2 regions of the Streptomyces sp. NPDC051180 genome follow, and region 1 is predicted to be linked to the other one. Evidence: riboswitches for the same ligand, from Rfam matches in the RefSeq annotation. Region 1 holds a riboswitch; the other holds the start of a gene.
The links. Region 1 has a riboswitch for ZMP and ZTP ahead of glyA (serine hydroxymethyltransferase). Riboswitches for the same ligand answer to the same signal wherever they lie in the genome.
Positions count from the first base shown of each region.

Region 1 (7,368 bases):
GAAGATGCTGGAGTACAACGCCGACACGCCGACCTCGCTCGTCGAGGCCGCGAGCCCGCAGTGGTTCTGGATGGAGGAACGGTTCCCCGGCGCCGACCAGTGGAACTCCCTCCACGAACGGCTCGTCGACGCCTGGAGGCGGCAGGCCCGCCTGCTCCCGCCCGGCCCGCTGCACTTCGCCCACTCGGACGGCGACGAGCTCGGCGAGGACCTGATGACAGTCGCGTACCTGCGCGAGACGGCCCAGCAGGCCGGGCTCGACACCGAGGCGCTCTCCGTCGAGCGGATCGGCTGGGACCGGCTCTCCCGCCGCTTCGTGGACGACCGGCTCCGCTTCATCCGCAGCTGCTTCAAGCTCTACCCGTGGGAGTGGCTGACCACCGACCGCTTCGGCCGGCACGTCCTGGACACCCTCGACAACGGCGGCGGCACCGGCACCACCTGCTGGATCGAACCGGCCTGGAAGATGCTGCTCTCCAACAAGGCGCTGCTCGCCGTCCTGTGGGAGCTGTACCCGGGCCACCCGAACCTGCTCCCCGCCTACCTCGACGGACCGCGCGAACTCGCCACGACCGCCGGCTGGGTCGCCAAGCCCCTGCTCGGCCGCGAGGGCGCGGGCGTCACCCTGCACGAGGCCGGGACGGAGCCGTTCGTCCGGGACGGGGAGGCGTGCTGCTACCAGGAGCTGTCCCCGCTGCCCGACTTCGACGGCAACCGGGTGGTGCTCGGCGCGTGGGTCGTCGAGGACGAGGCGGCGGGGCTCGGGATCCGGGAGTCGGCGGGGCCCGTCACCGACGAGTACGCCCGCTTCCTCCCGCACGTGATCCTCTGAGGGCCCTTCCCCCGCCCCCGGGGGCGGCTACTCCGCGACGTACTCCCTCAGCGGCGCGGGCGTCAGTCCGGCGGCCTCGGCCAGGTCGAGCGCGCGCGTCAGGTCCTGCGTCACCGTCTCGTTGAAGTGCAGCAGGATGATGTCGCCGGCCTTCAGCCGCGGGGCGGGCGGAGTCCACTGGCCCCAGGTGGTGAGGTCGTACGTCCAGGTCACGACCGCCTTCGCGCCGCAGGCCCGGGCGGTGGTCCGGGTGGTCGCGTCGAAGGTGCCGTACGGCGGGCGCAGCAGCCGCGGCCCGTCGCCGAACCGTGCGAGATGGCTGTCGCGGGCCCCGCACACCTGCGCCCTCTGGCCGGCGGCGTCGAGGGTGGTGAGGTCCGGGTGGTCGAGGGTGTGGTTCTCGACGCGCGAGCGGCCCTGGTCGAGCAGCGTGTGGAAGTAGCCGGAGTCGTACGCGTAGGCGCCGGGGAGCAGGAACAGCGAGGCGGGGACCCGGCGGTCCAGCAGCAGCCGCGCGGCCGCCGGGTCGTGGTACCAGCCGTCGTCGACGGTGATGAAGACGACCGGGTCGGTGGTCTCGACGCGGGAGACCACCGGGACGGGCTCGGGCCAGGCCGCCCCGGGGGCGGCGTGCGCGGGTCCCGCGACCGCGCCGAGGAGCGCGAGCGGGACGAGGGCGGCGAGCGCGGCACGCACCGCGTGACGCAGACGGAGTCTCGGCATGGCCGCATCATTGGCCTAGACCAACTGTCGTGTCAATGCCCCGAGTTGCCCCGGCCCGCCCCTGTCCCGCCTCCCGTCCCGCCCTTCGTCAGGCGTCCTGTCCGGCGCGCTGTTCCCTTGCCCGCCCGCGCCCCGGCCGGCGCCCCGCACGTGCCCCGACCGGACGCCGTCACTCCGAGAGGACGGCCCTCAACTGCTCCAGGCCCCAGTCCAGGTCCTCCTTGGAGATCACCAGCGGCGGGGCGATCCGGATCGTCGAACCGTGGGTGTCCTTCACCAGCACCCCCCGCTCCATCAGCCGCTCCGAGATCTCCCGGCCGGTGCCGCGGGCCGGCGTGATGTCCACCCCGGCCCACAGGCCGCGCCCGCGCACCGCCTCCACCGCGCCGCCGCCGACGAGCAGCCCCAGCTCCGCGTGGAGGTGCTCGCCCAGCTCCGTCGCCCGCTCCTGGTACTCGCCCGTCCGCAGCATCGCGATCACCTCCAGGGCCACCGCGCAGGCCAGCGGGTTCCCGCCGAAGGTCGAACCGTGCTCGCCCGGCCGGAAGACTCCCAGCACGTCCCGGTCGGCGACCACCGCCGACACCGGCACCACGCCGCCGCCCAGCGCCTTCCCCAGGATGTACACGTCGGGGACCACGCCCTCGTGCTCGCACGCGAACGTCCGCCCCGTCCGGCCGAGGCCCGACTGGATCTCGTCCGCCATGAACAGCACGTTCCGCCGGCGCGTCAGCTCCCGGACGCCCGCCAGATAGCCGGCCGGCGGCACCAGGACCCCCGCCTCGCCCTGGATCGGCTCCAGCAGCACCGCCACCGTGTTCTCCGTGACCGCCGCCTCCAGGGCCGTCAGGTCCCCGTACGGCACGATCTCGAACCCCGGCGTGTACGGGCCGAAGTGGTCCCTCGCCTCGTGGTCCGTGGAGAAACTCACGATCGTCGTCGTCCGGCCGTGGAAGTTGTTCGCCGCGACCACGATCTTCGCGTGCCCGTCCGGCACGCCCTTGACCTCGTACCCCCACTTCCGGGCGGTCTTCACGGCCGTCTCGACCGCCTCCGCCCCGGTGTTCATCGGCAGCACCGCCTCCTTGCCGCACAGCTCCGCGAGCCGCGTGCAGAACTCGGCGAAGCGGTCGTGGTGGAACGCCCGGGACGTCAGCGTCACCCGCTCCAGCTGGGCCTTCGCGGCGTCGATCAGACGCCGGTTGCCGTGCCCGAAGTTGAGCGCCGAGTACCCGGCGAGCATGTCGAGGTAGCGACGGCCCTCGACATCGGTCATCCAGGCGCCGTCCGCCGAGGCGACGACGACCGGAAGGGGGTGGTAGTTGTGCGCGCTGTGCGCGTCCGCGGCAGCGATCGCGTCTTCTGTCCTCGACACGGGATCTCCGTTCGTCCTGCGGATCGGGGGTGACCCAGGGGGCTGTGGCCCCTTTCATATCGTCGCTCGGATGCCGGACGGGGAAACCTCGGCGACGGCGCGCCCGCTAGTCTGGAAACACGCACGGCGACTGGCGTACGGGGAAGCGACCCCGGGGGAGCCGTGCGCGGCAGACCACACGAGACGCCGCTCGCCTGGGCGTCACGGGACCGAAGTCCCGCGTGGCGCCGCGCCTTCCACGCAGTGCCCCGGGGCCCCCGACGCCCGGAGGACACCTCATGACCGCTCCGCAGCAGCACCCCGCCCTCGCCGCCGCCGACCCCGAACTCGCCGCCCTCGTCGGTGCCGAGGAACGGCTCCAGAGCGAGACGCTGCGCCTCATCCCCAGCGAGAACTACGTCTCCGCCGCCGTGCTGGAGGCATCCGGCACGGTCCTCCAGAACAAGTACAGCGAGGGCTACCCCGGCCGCCGCTACTACGAGGGCCAGCAGAACATCGACCAGGTCGAGAGCCTCGCGATCGAGCGCGCCAAGGCCCTCTTCGGCGTCGACCACGCCAACGTCCAGCCCTACTCCGGCTCCCCGGCCAACCTCGCCGTCTACCTCGCCTTCGCCGAGCCCGGCGACACCGTCATGGGCATGGCCCTGCCGATGGGCGGCCACCTCACCCACGGCTGGGGCGTCTCCGCCACCGGCCGGTGGTTCCGCGGCGTCCAGTACGGCGTACGCCACGACACCGGCCTGGTCGACCTCGACGAGGTCCGCGAACTGGCCCTGAAGGAGCGCCCGAAGGTCATCTTCTGCGGCGGCACCGCACTGCCCCGCACGATCGACTTCGCCGCCTTCGGCGAGATCGCCCGCGAGGCCGGCGCCGTCCTCGTCGCCGACGTCGCCCACATCGCCGGCCTCATCGCGGGCGGCGCCCACCCGTCCCCGGTCGGGCACGTGGACGTCGTCTCCACCACCACCCACAAGACCCTCCGCGGCCCGCGCGGCGCCATGCTCATGTCCCGCGAGGAGCACGCCAAGGCCCTCGACAAGGCCGTCTTCCCCGGCCTCCAGGGAGGCCCCCACAACCAGACCACCGCCGCCATCGCCGTCGCCCTCCGCGAGGCGTCCCGGCCCTCCTTCCGCGACTACGCCCACGCGGTCGTCGCCAACGCCCGGGCCCTCGCCGAGGCGCTCCTCGCGCGTGGCTTCGACCTGGTCTCCGGCGGCACCGACAACCACCTGATCCTGATGGACCTCACCCCCAAGCAGGTCCCGGGCAAGATCGCCGCGAAGGCCCTCGACCGGGCCGGCATCGTCGTGAACTACAACACCGTCCCCTACGACCCCCGGAAGCCCTTCGACCCCTCCGGCATCCGCATCGGCACCCCCTCCCTCACCTCCCGGGGCCTGGGCACGGAGCACATGGCCCAGGTCGCCGACTGGATCGACCGCGCCGTCACCGCCGCCGGCACCGGCGACGAGGACACCCTCCGCACCGTCCGCGCCGAGGTCGCCGACCTCATGTCCGCCTTCCCGGCCCCCGGCCTCCCGACCTGACCCACGGCCCGACGCCCCGCCGGCCCGCCCCGCCCCTGGGTCCAGGGCCTGTCCGGCCCGATCCGGGGTCCAGGGCCTCGTCCGGCCCCGACCAGCGGTCCCACGGCCGGTCCGGCCCGACCAGCGGTCCCACGGCCCGGCCGGCGCGACCCCCAGCCCGGAGGAGGCCCGTCAGCCCGTCGACTCGGCGGTGCGGCGTGCCTCCTCCGGGTCCGGTATGCCCTCCAGGCGGAAGGTCAGCGCGCCCCCGCTCCTCGTCCAGAGGAGCGTGGGGCCCGCCGTGCGGACCTCGTGCGTCCAGGCCGCGCCCGAGCCGTCGGTCAGCGGGAAGGTGAGCAGATGGGGGGCGGCGATCCAGTAGCCCTGGGCCCCGTCGGGAAGATCCACCCAGCGGGGCGGGGTCCGCACCTGCTTGGCGAAGCCGATGTCCAGGCGGCCCGGGAACTCGTCGAGCCGCACCCCACGCTCCCCCTCGCGCCAGCACAGGGTGATCACCGCGCGACCGTGCACGGCCGACCCCGTCACCGAGACCGCGTCCGGCACGCCGAGCGCTCCCGGTACGAGCGGCTCGAAGCCCGCCAGACGGCCCGCCTCCCGCAGCGGGACCGGATCCGGGCAGCCGGGCACCGCGCCGGCGGCCGGCACCGAGCCCTCCGGGTCGTACCGCACGGCGACCCCGCCGAAGCCGAACCAGTCCGCCACCGTCGCCCGCACCGGCGGGGTGAGCAGCAGCACGATCAGCACCCCGGTGAACCCCGCCACCAGCGCGCGCCACCGCTCGCGCGCCCCCGCGCGCACCGATGCCCACCACCGCCGCCGGACCGGCGAGGGCTCCGGCACCGGCGTCGGGACCCGCTCGGCGAGGAGCTGCGCGAGGACCCGCTCGGCCATCGACTCACCGTCGACGTCCGGCACCCTCAGTCGCCGCCCCAGCCCCCTGAGCTCCTCCGGCAGACCCTCCTCAGCCACGCCCCCCACCTCCCTCCGCGCCGTCCTCCAGCACCCGCCCCAGCTTCTTCAGCGCCCGGCTCAGCCGGGACTTCACCGTCCCCCGGGGCCAGCCCAGGGCCAGCGCCGTCTCGGTCTCGTCCAGCTCCAGGAGGTAGCGGTGCACCACCACCTGCCGGTGGTCCTCGGCCAGCCCGTCCAGCGCCTCCCACAGCCGCCGGCTCCGCTCCCGCTCCTCGGCCGCCACCGCCGGGTCCGCCGACTCCGGTATCAGCGGCTCGGGCCCGAGCAGATCCGCCTCCCGCTCACCGACGGCGCGCCGCCGACCCGCCGACCGCACTGTGTTCCTGGTCTCATTGGCGACGATCCGCAGCAGCCACGGCCGGAACGCCGAGCCGTCCCGGAACCGCCCCAGCGACCGGTACGCCTTGAAGAAAGCCTGCTGCACGACGTCCTCGGCCTCCGGGCCCGCGCCGCACGCCACCGCAGCTCTCAGCGCCACCGCCGTGTGCGCGCGGACCAACTCCGCGTACGCCTCCGGCTCTCCGGCGCGCACCCGTGCGATCACCACGGCCTCGTCGTCGACCAGGCCCCCCTCCCGCGTCCTCACACTCTTGATACACCGGCCGACGGGGATCGGTTCCCACACCTGAGAGAATGATGTGCATGGCCTCTGACAGTCCCCGCGTGCTCTCCGGAATCCAGCCCACCGCAGGCTCGTTCCACCTCGGCAACTACCTCGGCGCCGTCCGCCAGTGGGTCGCCCTCCAGGAGACCCACGACGCCTTCTACATGGTCGTCGACCTGCACGCCATCACGGTCCCGCAGGACCCCGCGGAGCTGCGCGCGAACACCCGGCTCGCCGCCGCCCAGCTGCTCGCGGCCGGTCTCGACCCGGAGCGCTGCACCCTCTTCGTCCAGAGCCACGTCCCCGAGCACGCACAGCTCGGCTGGGTCATGAACTGCCTCACCGGCTTCGGCGAGGCGTCCCGCATGACCCAGTTCAAGGACAAGTCCGCCAAGCAGGGCGCCGACCGCGCCACGGTCGGCCTCTTCACGTACCCGATCCTCCAGGTCGCCGACATCCTGCTCTACCAGGCCCACGAGGTCCCGGTCGGCGAGGACCAGCGCCAGCACATCGAGCTGACCCGCGACCTCGCGGAGCGCTTCAACGGCCGCTTCGGCGAGACGTTCACCATCCCGAAGCCGTACATCCTCAAGGAGACGGCGAAGATCTTCGACCTCCAGGACCCGACGATCAAGATGAGCAAGTCGGCGTCCTCGCCGAAGGGCCTGATCAACCTCCTGGACGACCCGAAGGCCACCGCCAAGAAGGTCAAGAGCGCGGTCACCGACACCGACACGGTGATCCGCTTCGACCCGGAGAACAAGGCCGGCGTCTCCAACCTGCTCACGATCATGTCCACGCTCACCTCCACCTCCGTCGAGGACCTGGAGAAGAGCTACGAGGGCAAGATGTACGGCGCGCTCAAGACGGATCTCGCCGAGGTCATGGTGGACTTCGTCACGCCGTTCAGGACCCGCACCCAGGAATACCTGGACGACCCGGAGACGCTGGACTCGGTCCTGGCCAAGGGAGCGGAGAAGGCCCGCGCGGTCGCGGCGGAGACGCTGGCGCAGACGTACGAGCGCATGGGCTTCCTGCCCGCCAAGCACTGAGTCCAAGGGCCCTGGCCACGAAGGCGGTACAGGCCGCACACTGGCGGCTGTACCACCGCACGCAAGTCGACCGACGACGGAGGAGAACGACGTGGGGACCGTAACGCTCGGCGTTTCGATCGCGGTCCCGGAGCCCTACGGCAGCCTGCTCCAGGAGCGGCGCGCCGGCTTCGGGGACCCGGCCGCCTACGGCATCCCCACGCACGTCACCCTGGTCCCGCCGACCGAGGTCGCGGAGGAGCGGCTGCCGGCGATCGAGGCGC
Region 1 is NZ_JBFBBC010000005.1:414,392-421,759, forward strand. Features, by position in the region: gene AB0424_RS13280 (glutathionylspermidine synthase family protein) at 1-832, shown strand, start outside; gene AB0424_RS13285 (polysaccharide deacetylase family protein) at 860-1,555, opposite strand; gene rocD (ornithine--oxo-acid transaminase) at 1,725-2,930, opposite strand; ZMP/ZTP riboswitch at 3,047-3,137, shown strand; gene glyA (serine hydroxymethyltransferase) at 3,209-4,477, shown strand; gene AB0424_RS13300 (hypothetical protein) at 4,649-5,446, opposite strand; gene AB0424_RS13305 (RNA polymerase sigma factor) at 5,439-6,035, opposite strand; gene trpS (tryptophan--tRNA ligase) at 6,092-7,105, shown strand; gene AB0424_RS13315 (2'-5' RNA ligase family protein) at 7,197-7,368, shown strand, end outside.

Region 2 (7,368 bases), on a different contig from region 1:
GAGCCGGGCGGCATCGGCGCGGACCCGGACGGTATCGGCGGGGAACCCGGTGGCATCGGTGCGGAACCGGCTGGAATCGGTTCCGCGCCCGACGCTGACGGTGAGGGCCCGGCTTCCGGCGCGTCCGCATCGGGGCTGCCCTCCTTCGTCTCCGCCGACGCCCTGCTCGCGTTCCACTGGCGCTTCGCCGTCGGCGACCACGAGCTGACTCGGGCCGAGCTCGACGCGCTCGCCGAGGCGGGCCGGCCGCTGGTCCGGCTGCGCGACCGGTGGGTCCTCGTCGACCCGGCCGAGGTGCGCGCGGCGACCGCCCGGCAGGACCACAAGGTGACGCCCGTGGACGCCCTCGCGGCCGTGCTCACCGGCACGACCGAGGTCGGCGGGCGCACCGTCGAGGTGGCGGCGACAGGCTGGTTGGAGCGGCTGCGCGAGCGGCTGGCCGACCCCGAGGGAGGCCGGCCGGAGATCGGCCCGCCCGCCGCGCTCACCGCGACCCTGCGCGACTACCAGCTGCGCGGACTCGACTGGCTGCACCGCATGACCTCGCTCGGACTCGGCGGCTGTCTCGCCGACGACATGGGGCTCGGCAAGACGATCACCGCGATCGCCCTCCACCTGCACCGTCAGACCGACCCGGCCGCCGCCGGCCCCACGCTGGTCGTGTGCCCCACCTCCCTGATGGGCAACTGGCAGCGGGAGATCGAGAAGTTCGCGCCCGGCACACCGGTGCGGCGCTTCCACGGCGCGACGCGCGACCTGGACGATCTGCCCGGGAGCGGCTTCGTCCTCACCACGTACGGCACCATGCGACTCGACGCCGAGCGGCTCGCCGCACGGAACTGGGGACTCGTCGTCGCGGACGAGGCCCAGCACGTCAAGAACCCGTACTCGGCGACGGCCCGGCAGCTGCGGACCATCGGGGCACGCGCACGCGTGGCCCTGTCCGGCACACCGGTCGAGAACAACCTCTCGGAGCTGTGGGCGATCCTCGACTGGACCACGCCGGGGCTGCTCGGCAGCCTGGGCGCCTTCCGGACCCGGTTCGCCGCCGCCGTCGAGGGCGGTACGGACCCGGCCGCCGCCGAGCGGCTGGCCACCCTCGTCCGCCCGTTCCTGCTGCGCCGCCGCAAGTCCGACCCCGGCATCGCACCCGAACTGCCGTCGAAGACCGAGACCGACCGGGCCGTCTCCCTGACGCCGGAACAGGCAGGTCTCTACGAAGCGGTGGTACGGGAGACGCTGGCCGCGATCGCCGACGCCGACGGCATGGAGCGCCGGGGGCTCGTCATGCAGCTCCTGACGGCCCTCAAGCAGATCTGCAACCACCCCGCCCAGTACCTCAAGGAGGACCGGCCCCGCATCGGGGGCCGGTCGGGGAAGCTCGAACTGCTCGACGAACTCCTCGACACCATCCTCGCCGAGGGCGCGCGCACGCTCGTCTTCACCCAGTACGTGGCGATGGCCCGGCTCCTGGAGGCGCACCTGGCGGCGCGTGGGGTGCGGACGCAGTTCCTGCACGGCGGCACGCCCGTCGCCGAGCGCGAGGCGATGGTCGCCCGCTTCCAGGACGGGGAGGTGCCCGTCTTCCTGCTCTCCCTCAAGGCCGCCGGGACGGGGCTCAACCTGACCCGGGCCGAGCACGTCGTCCACTACGACCGCTGGTGGAACCCGGCCGTCGAGGCTCAGGCCACCGACCGTGCCTACCGGATCGGACAGGACCGGCCGGTACAGGTTCACCGGCTGATCGCCGAGGGCACGGTCGAGGACCGGATCGCGGCCATGCTCGACCGCAAGAAGGAGCTCGCGGACAGTGTGCTCGGGACCGGAGCGGACGCTCCGCGGGAGCTGACCGAACTGACCGACGCCGAACTGGCGGAGCTGGTGCGACTGCAAGGGGACGGACGATGAGCGGGACCGGACGAGGTCACGGGTACGGCGACGGGACCCCGGGCGGCCACGGGCGAACGACGGGCGGCGGTCACGGCGGTGACGAGCGGACGTTCGCGGCGCTGCCGCCGGCGAAGGGCACGGCGTTCGCCCGGACCTGGTGGGGCAGGGCCTGGCTCAAGGCCCTGGAGGACACCGCACTGGACAACGTGCAGCTCAAGGCCGGACGCCGGCACGCGCGCGCGGGCGCGGTGGGCGCCGTGACCGTGCGGCCCGGCCGGCTCACGGCGATCGTCAAGGACCGCGACGGGACGGCGTACCGCAGCGACGTCCTCGTGCGGGAGCTCTCGGAGGACGAGTGGGAGCGGCTGCTCGACCTCGCCGTGGACAGCGCGGGGCACATCGCGGCGCTTCTCGACCGCGAGATGCCGCCCCACCTGGTGGAGGACGCGGCGGCCGTCGGCCTCGATCTGCTGCCGGGCGTCGGCGACCTCGACCCCGAGTGCGGCTGTGACGCCTGGGACCACTGCCCGCACACGTCGGCGCTCTGCTACCAGGTGGCGCGCCTGCTCGACGAGGACCCTTTCGTCCTGCTGCTGATGCGGGGACGCGGCGAGCGGGCCCTGTTGGACCAGCTCCAGGCGCGCAGCGCCGCGCGCGCCTCCGCGCCCGAGGCACGTGGAGGGCGGGGCGGCGACGGCTCGCCGGATGCGGACGCCCCGGTGGGCGTCGGCGGCATGCCGGGAGTGCCGGCCGCCGAGGCGTACTCCGAGGGGTTCCTGCTGCCGCCGTTGCCGGCGCCTCCGACCGCTCTCCCGGCTCCGGGGTACTCGCCCTCCCTGGACACGGAGACGGACCCGGAGCCCGGCGTCGACCCGACGGCGCTGGAGTTCCTGGCGACGGATGCGGCGGCCCGCGCCCATCGCATGCTCGTGACGGCACTCGGTGGTCCCACGGGTCCCCGCCCGGCACCGGGCGTGGCGGGCGCGCGCGATTCCTCGGCCGTGCACGACACGTGGTCCGCGCGTGCCTCCGCCGTGGGCGCTCTCCCCGAAGGGGACGTGGCCGGACCGCGGCTGACGGCCGCCCAGGACGCCGTACGGCTCGCCGTGGACTCCCCCGTGCCGTGGATCACGGCACGGCTCGCCTCCGGCTCCGGCCGCACGCCGACGGAGCTGGACCGTGCCACGCGCGCGTGGCGGCTGGGCGGCGCCGCCGCCCTGTCCGTACTGGAGGACGAGTGGGACCCCGATGCGGAGACCCTGACCCGGGCGGGCGCCCGGCTGTCCGAGGCATGGGAGGACGACGAGCGGCCCGAGCTGCGGCGGTCCGGCTCCCGGTGGTCGGCCGAGGGCACGCGTGCCCAGCTCCGGCTCGGCCCCGACGGTCGCTGGTGGCCGTACGCCGGAGCGGGTGCGGACTGGTCCCCGGCGGGGCCGGCTGACCGGGACCCGGCGGTGGCCCTGGCGACGGCCCTGACGGCCGGTGGCGCGGGCGAGGGCGCGTAGGAAGGCCGGGGCCGGTCCACCAGGCGTCGGGAGGTCCCGCCTCCGGCCTGCCCGACCTGCTAGACCTCCCGGCCTCCGCCTCCCCGGTCCGGACGGGTCGAGCAGACCAGGCGGGGAGGGCGGGTCGGGCGGGGGCGCAGGTGGGGCCGGTGCCGCCGGCGCAGCCGACGCGACTGGCCCCGCCGAACAAGCGCTACAGGCCGAGCTGGCGCTCCGCGCCCTCCACCGTCTGGGCGAGGAGGACGGCGATGGTCATGGGGCCGACGCCGCCCGGCACGGGGGTGATGAGGGAGGCGCGCTCGGCGGCCGAGGCGAAGTCGACGTCGCCGACGTTGCCCGGGTTGTAGCCGGCGTCGATGACGACGGCGCCCGGCTTGATGTCCTCGCCCTTGATGAAGTTCGGCTTGCCGACGGCCGCCACGAGGATGTCGGCCTCGCGGACGACGGAGGAGAGGTCCTTGGTGCGCGAGTGGCAGTAGGTGACGGTGGCGTCCCGGCCGAGGAGCAGCAGCCCCGCGGGCTTGCCCAGGATCGCGCTGCGGCCGACCACGACGGCCCGCTTGCCGCTGAGCTCGACGTCGTACGCGTCGAGGAGGCGCATGATGCCGCCGGGCGTGCAGGAGACGAACCCGGGCAGTCCGAAGCCCATGGCGGCGAAGGACGCCATGGTCACGCCGTCGACGTCCTTCTCGGGGGCGATGGCCTCGAAGGCGGCGCGCTCGTCGATGTGCGGGCCGACCGGGTGCTGCAGGAGGATGCCGTGGACCTCGGGGTCCTCGGACAGGGCCGTGATCGCGGCCACGAGTTCCTCGGTGGTCGTCTCGGCGGGCAGCTCGACGTGCCGGGAGCGGATTCCGGCCTTCGCGCAGCGGTTCTGCTTCATCTTCACGTACGTGACGGAGGCGGGGTCCGCGCCGACGAGGACGGTCGCGAGACACGGGGTGACGCCCGTGCGGCGGGTGACCTCGGCGGCTCGCGCGGCGGTCTCCTCGACCGTACGGCGGGCGAGGGCCGTGCCGTCCATGAGGGTGGCGGTGCTGGTGGACATGGCAACTCCTGGGCGTCGTCTGTGACAGGTGTCTCGCCCAGGCGCACGGCATCGGCGGCACCGCGCCCTCACGACGCGGCCCACCGGGCCGCTCCCCGGTGGTGATCCACCTCAAGCGCCAGTCACGGCCCGAGCCCCACTCTACGTGAGCGGTTCGGGGCGCGTCCCGGACAGGGTGCGCGGACGACGGCGTCCGGCTGCTTGTCGACGGCCCGCGCGGCCACCACGATGGGCCGGACGGGCCGTGACGACCTCGACGAGGAGGCCGAGTTGAGCGACGGATGGGTGACCGGCGGAGCGGGACCGGCGTGGGAGCGGGACGCACGCTTCGGTGCGGACCCGAGCCCCGGACCAGGCCCGGAGACCGGCCGGGACCAGCACCACGAACCGAGCCGGGTCCCCCGGGAGACCCGCCCGGCCGGCGGGGACGCGCGGCCGCTGGTCGCCGCCTCCTGGCGGCGCTCCGCACGCGCGCGCGTGAACCAGGACGGAGCGGCCCGGGTCGAACTCGACGAGGACGAACTCGCCGCCTACCGCGACGGCCATCCGATGGCGGCGGCGATGCCGGTGATCCGCGAGCTGATGGGGGCGTACGCGACGGACGGGGAGCATCTGCTCGCCGTCTGCGACGCGGCGGGCAGGATGCTGTGGGTCGAGGGACACCCGGCCACGTTGCGCAAGGCCCGGGGCATGAACTTCGTGGCCGGGGCCCGCTGGTCGGAGTCGGCCGCGGGAACCAACGCGCCGGGCACCGCCCTCGCCGTCGACCGGCCGGTGCAGGTCGTCGCCGCCGAGCACTTCCGGCACACCGTCCGCGCGTGGACCTGCGCCGCCGCCCCCGTCCACGACCCGCGCACCGGACGCGTCCTCGGCGCGGTCGACATCACGGGCGGCGCCCCACTGGCGCACCCGCACAGCCTTGCTTTCGTGCAGGCCGTGGCGCGGGCCGCCGAGTCCCAGCTGGCGCTGCTCGCACCGGCCCCCCAGCCGGGGCGGATCACGCTGTCGGCGCTCGGGCGTGACGAGGCCGTCCTGTCGGTCGGCGGGCGGCGGGTGCGGCTCAGCCGCCGGCACAGCGAGATCCTGGTGCTCCTCGCGCACCGGCCGGACGGCGTGAGCGGCGACGAACTGCTCACCCTGCTCTACGAAGACGAGTCGGTCACCCCCGTGACCCTGCGCGCGGAACTCTCCCGGCTGCGCTCCCTGCTCGGTCCCGAGGTCCTGGCGTCCCGCCCCTACCGGCTCGCGGACAGCGTGGACGCGGACTTCGCCGCCGTGGACCGGCGACTGGCCTCCGGGGCAGTCGCGGCGGCGGCCGGGGAGTACCCGGGCCCGCTGCTCCCCTCGTCGACGGCTCCGGGGGTCGTACGGCTCAGGGAGCGCCTCGCGGGGCGGCTGCGGGCGGCCCTGGTCGACCGGGGCGATCCCGGACTGCTCGCCGACTGGGCGTACAGCACCTGGGGCGAGGACGACGTGGTGGTCTGGCGGGCCCTGTGCGCCGCGGTTCCGGCGTCCCAGCTGCCCCCCGTACGCGCCCGGCTGCACGCGCTGGAGGCGGAACTGTCCTCCGGTGCAACGGGGTTGCAACGTACAGGTCGCCACACTCGCCGGTGAGCGCCGGCCAGGGACGGCCGGCGCGTCCCAGGGAGGCCAGCCCATGACCCGTTACGCCGCACCCGGTACCGAGGGCGCGCTCATGTCGTACCAGGCCCGCTACGACCACTGGATCGGAGGCGAGTACGTCGCTCCGGCCGGCGGGGGTTACTTCGAGAACCCGAGCCCCGTCGACGGCCGCCCCTTCACGGAGATCGCCCGCGGCACCGCCGAGGACGTGGAGCGCGCCCTGGACGCGGCGCACGCCGCGGCCCCCGCGTGGGGCCGCACGGCACCGGCGGAGCGCGCCGCCGTCCTGCTGCGGATCGCGGACCGCATGGAGAGCAACCTGGAGGCGCTCGCGGTCGCCGAGACGTGGGACAACGGCAAGCCGGTCCGCGAGACCCTCGCCGCGGACATCCCCCTCGCCGTCGACCACTTCCGCTACTTCGCGGGCGCGCTGCGGGCCCAGGAGGGCGCCCTCAGCGAGATCGACGACGACACCGTCGCGTACCACTTCCACGAGCCGCTCGGCGTCGTCGCGCAGATCATCCCCTGGAACTTCCCGATCCTCATGGCGGTCTGGAAGCTGGCGCCGGCGCTGGCCGCCGGCAACGCCGTCGTCCTCAAGCCCGCCGAACAGACACCGGCCTCCGTCCACTTCTGGCTGAGCCTCGTCGCCGACCTCCTCCCGCCGGGCGTCCTCAACGTCGTCAACGGCTTCGGCGAGGAGGCCGGGAAGCCCCTCGCCTCCTCCCCGCGCGTCGCCAAGATCGCCTTCACGGGCGAGACGAGCACGGGCCGCCTGATCATGGGGTACGCCTCCGAGAACCTGAAGCCGGTGACCCTCGAACTCGGCGGCAAGTCGCCGAACATCTTCTTCGACGACGTCTGGGCCGCCGACGACGACTTCCGCGACAAGGCCCTCGAAGGCTTCACCATGTTCGCCCTCAACCAGGGCGAGGTCTGCACCTGCCCCTCCCGAGCCCTCGTCCAGCGCGGCCACTACACCGACTTCCTCGCGGCGGCCGTCGCCCGCACCGAGAAGATCGTCCCCGGCCACCCCCTGGACACCGACACCATGATCGGCGCCCAGGCATCCGCCGACCAGCTCAAGAAGATCCTCTCCTACCTGGAGATCGGCCAGAACGAAGGGGCCAAGATCCTCACGGGCGGCCGGATCGTCGAGCACGGCGGCGACCTCGCCGGCGGCTACTACGTCCAGCCCACCATCTTCGAGGGCGACAACCGCATGCGCGTCTTCCAGGAGGAGATCTTCGGCCCCGTCGTCGCCGTCACCTCCTTCACCGACTTCGACGACGCCGTCCGCAC
Region 2 is NZ_JBFBBC010000001.1:619,979-627,346, forward strand. Features, by position in the region: gene AB0424_RS02765 (SNF2-related protein) at 1-1,908, shown strand, start outside; gene AB0424_RS02770 (SWF or SNF family helicase) at 1,905-3,395, shown strand; gene AB0424_RS02775 (bifunctional 5,10-methylenetetrahydrofolate dehydrogenase/5,10-methenyltetrahydrofolate cyclohydrolase) at 3,589-4,443, opposite strand; ZMP/ZTP riboswitch at 4,472-4,579, opposite strand; gene AB0424_RS02780 (GAF domain-containing protein) at 4,645-6,057, shown strand; gene AB0424_RS02785 (aldehyde dehydrogenase family protein) at 6,101-7,368, shown strand, end outside.
Region 2: linked by a shared signal. The riboswitch ahead of AB0424_RS02775 (bifunctional 5,10-methylenetetrahydrofolate dehydrogenase/5,10-methenyltetrahydrofolate cyclohydrolase) and the one ahead of glyA (serine hydroxymethyltransferase) in region 1 are both predicted to bind ZMP and ZTP.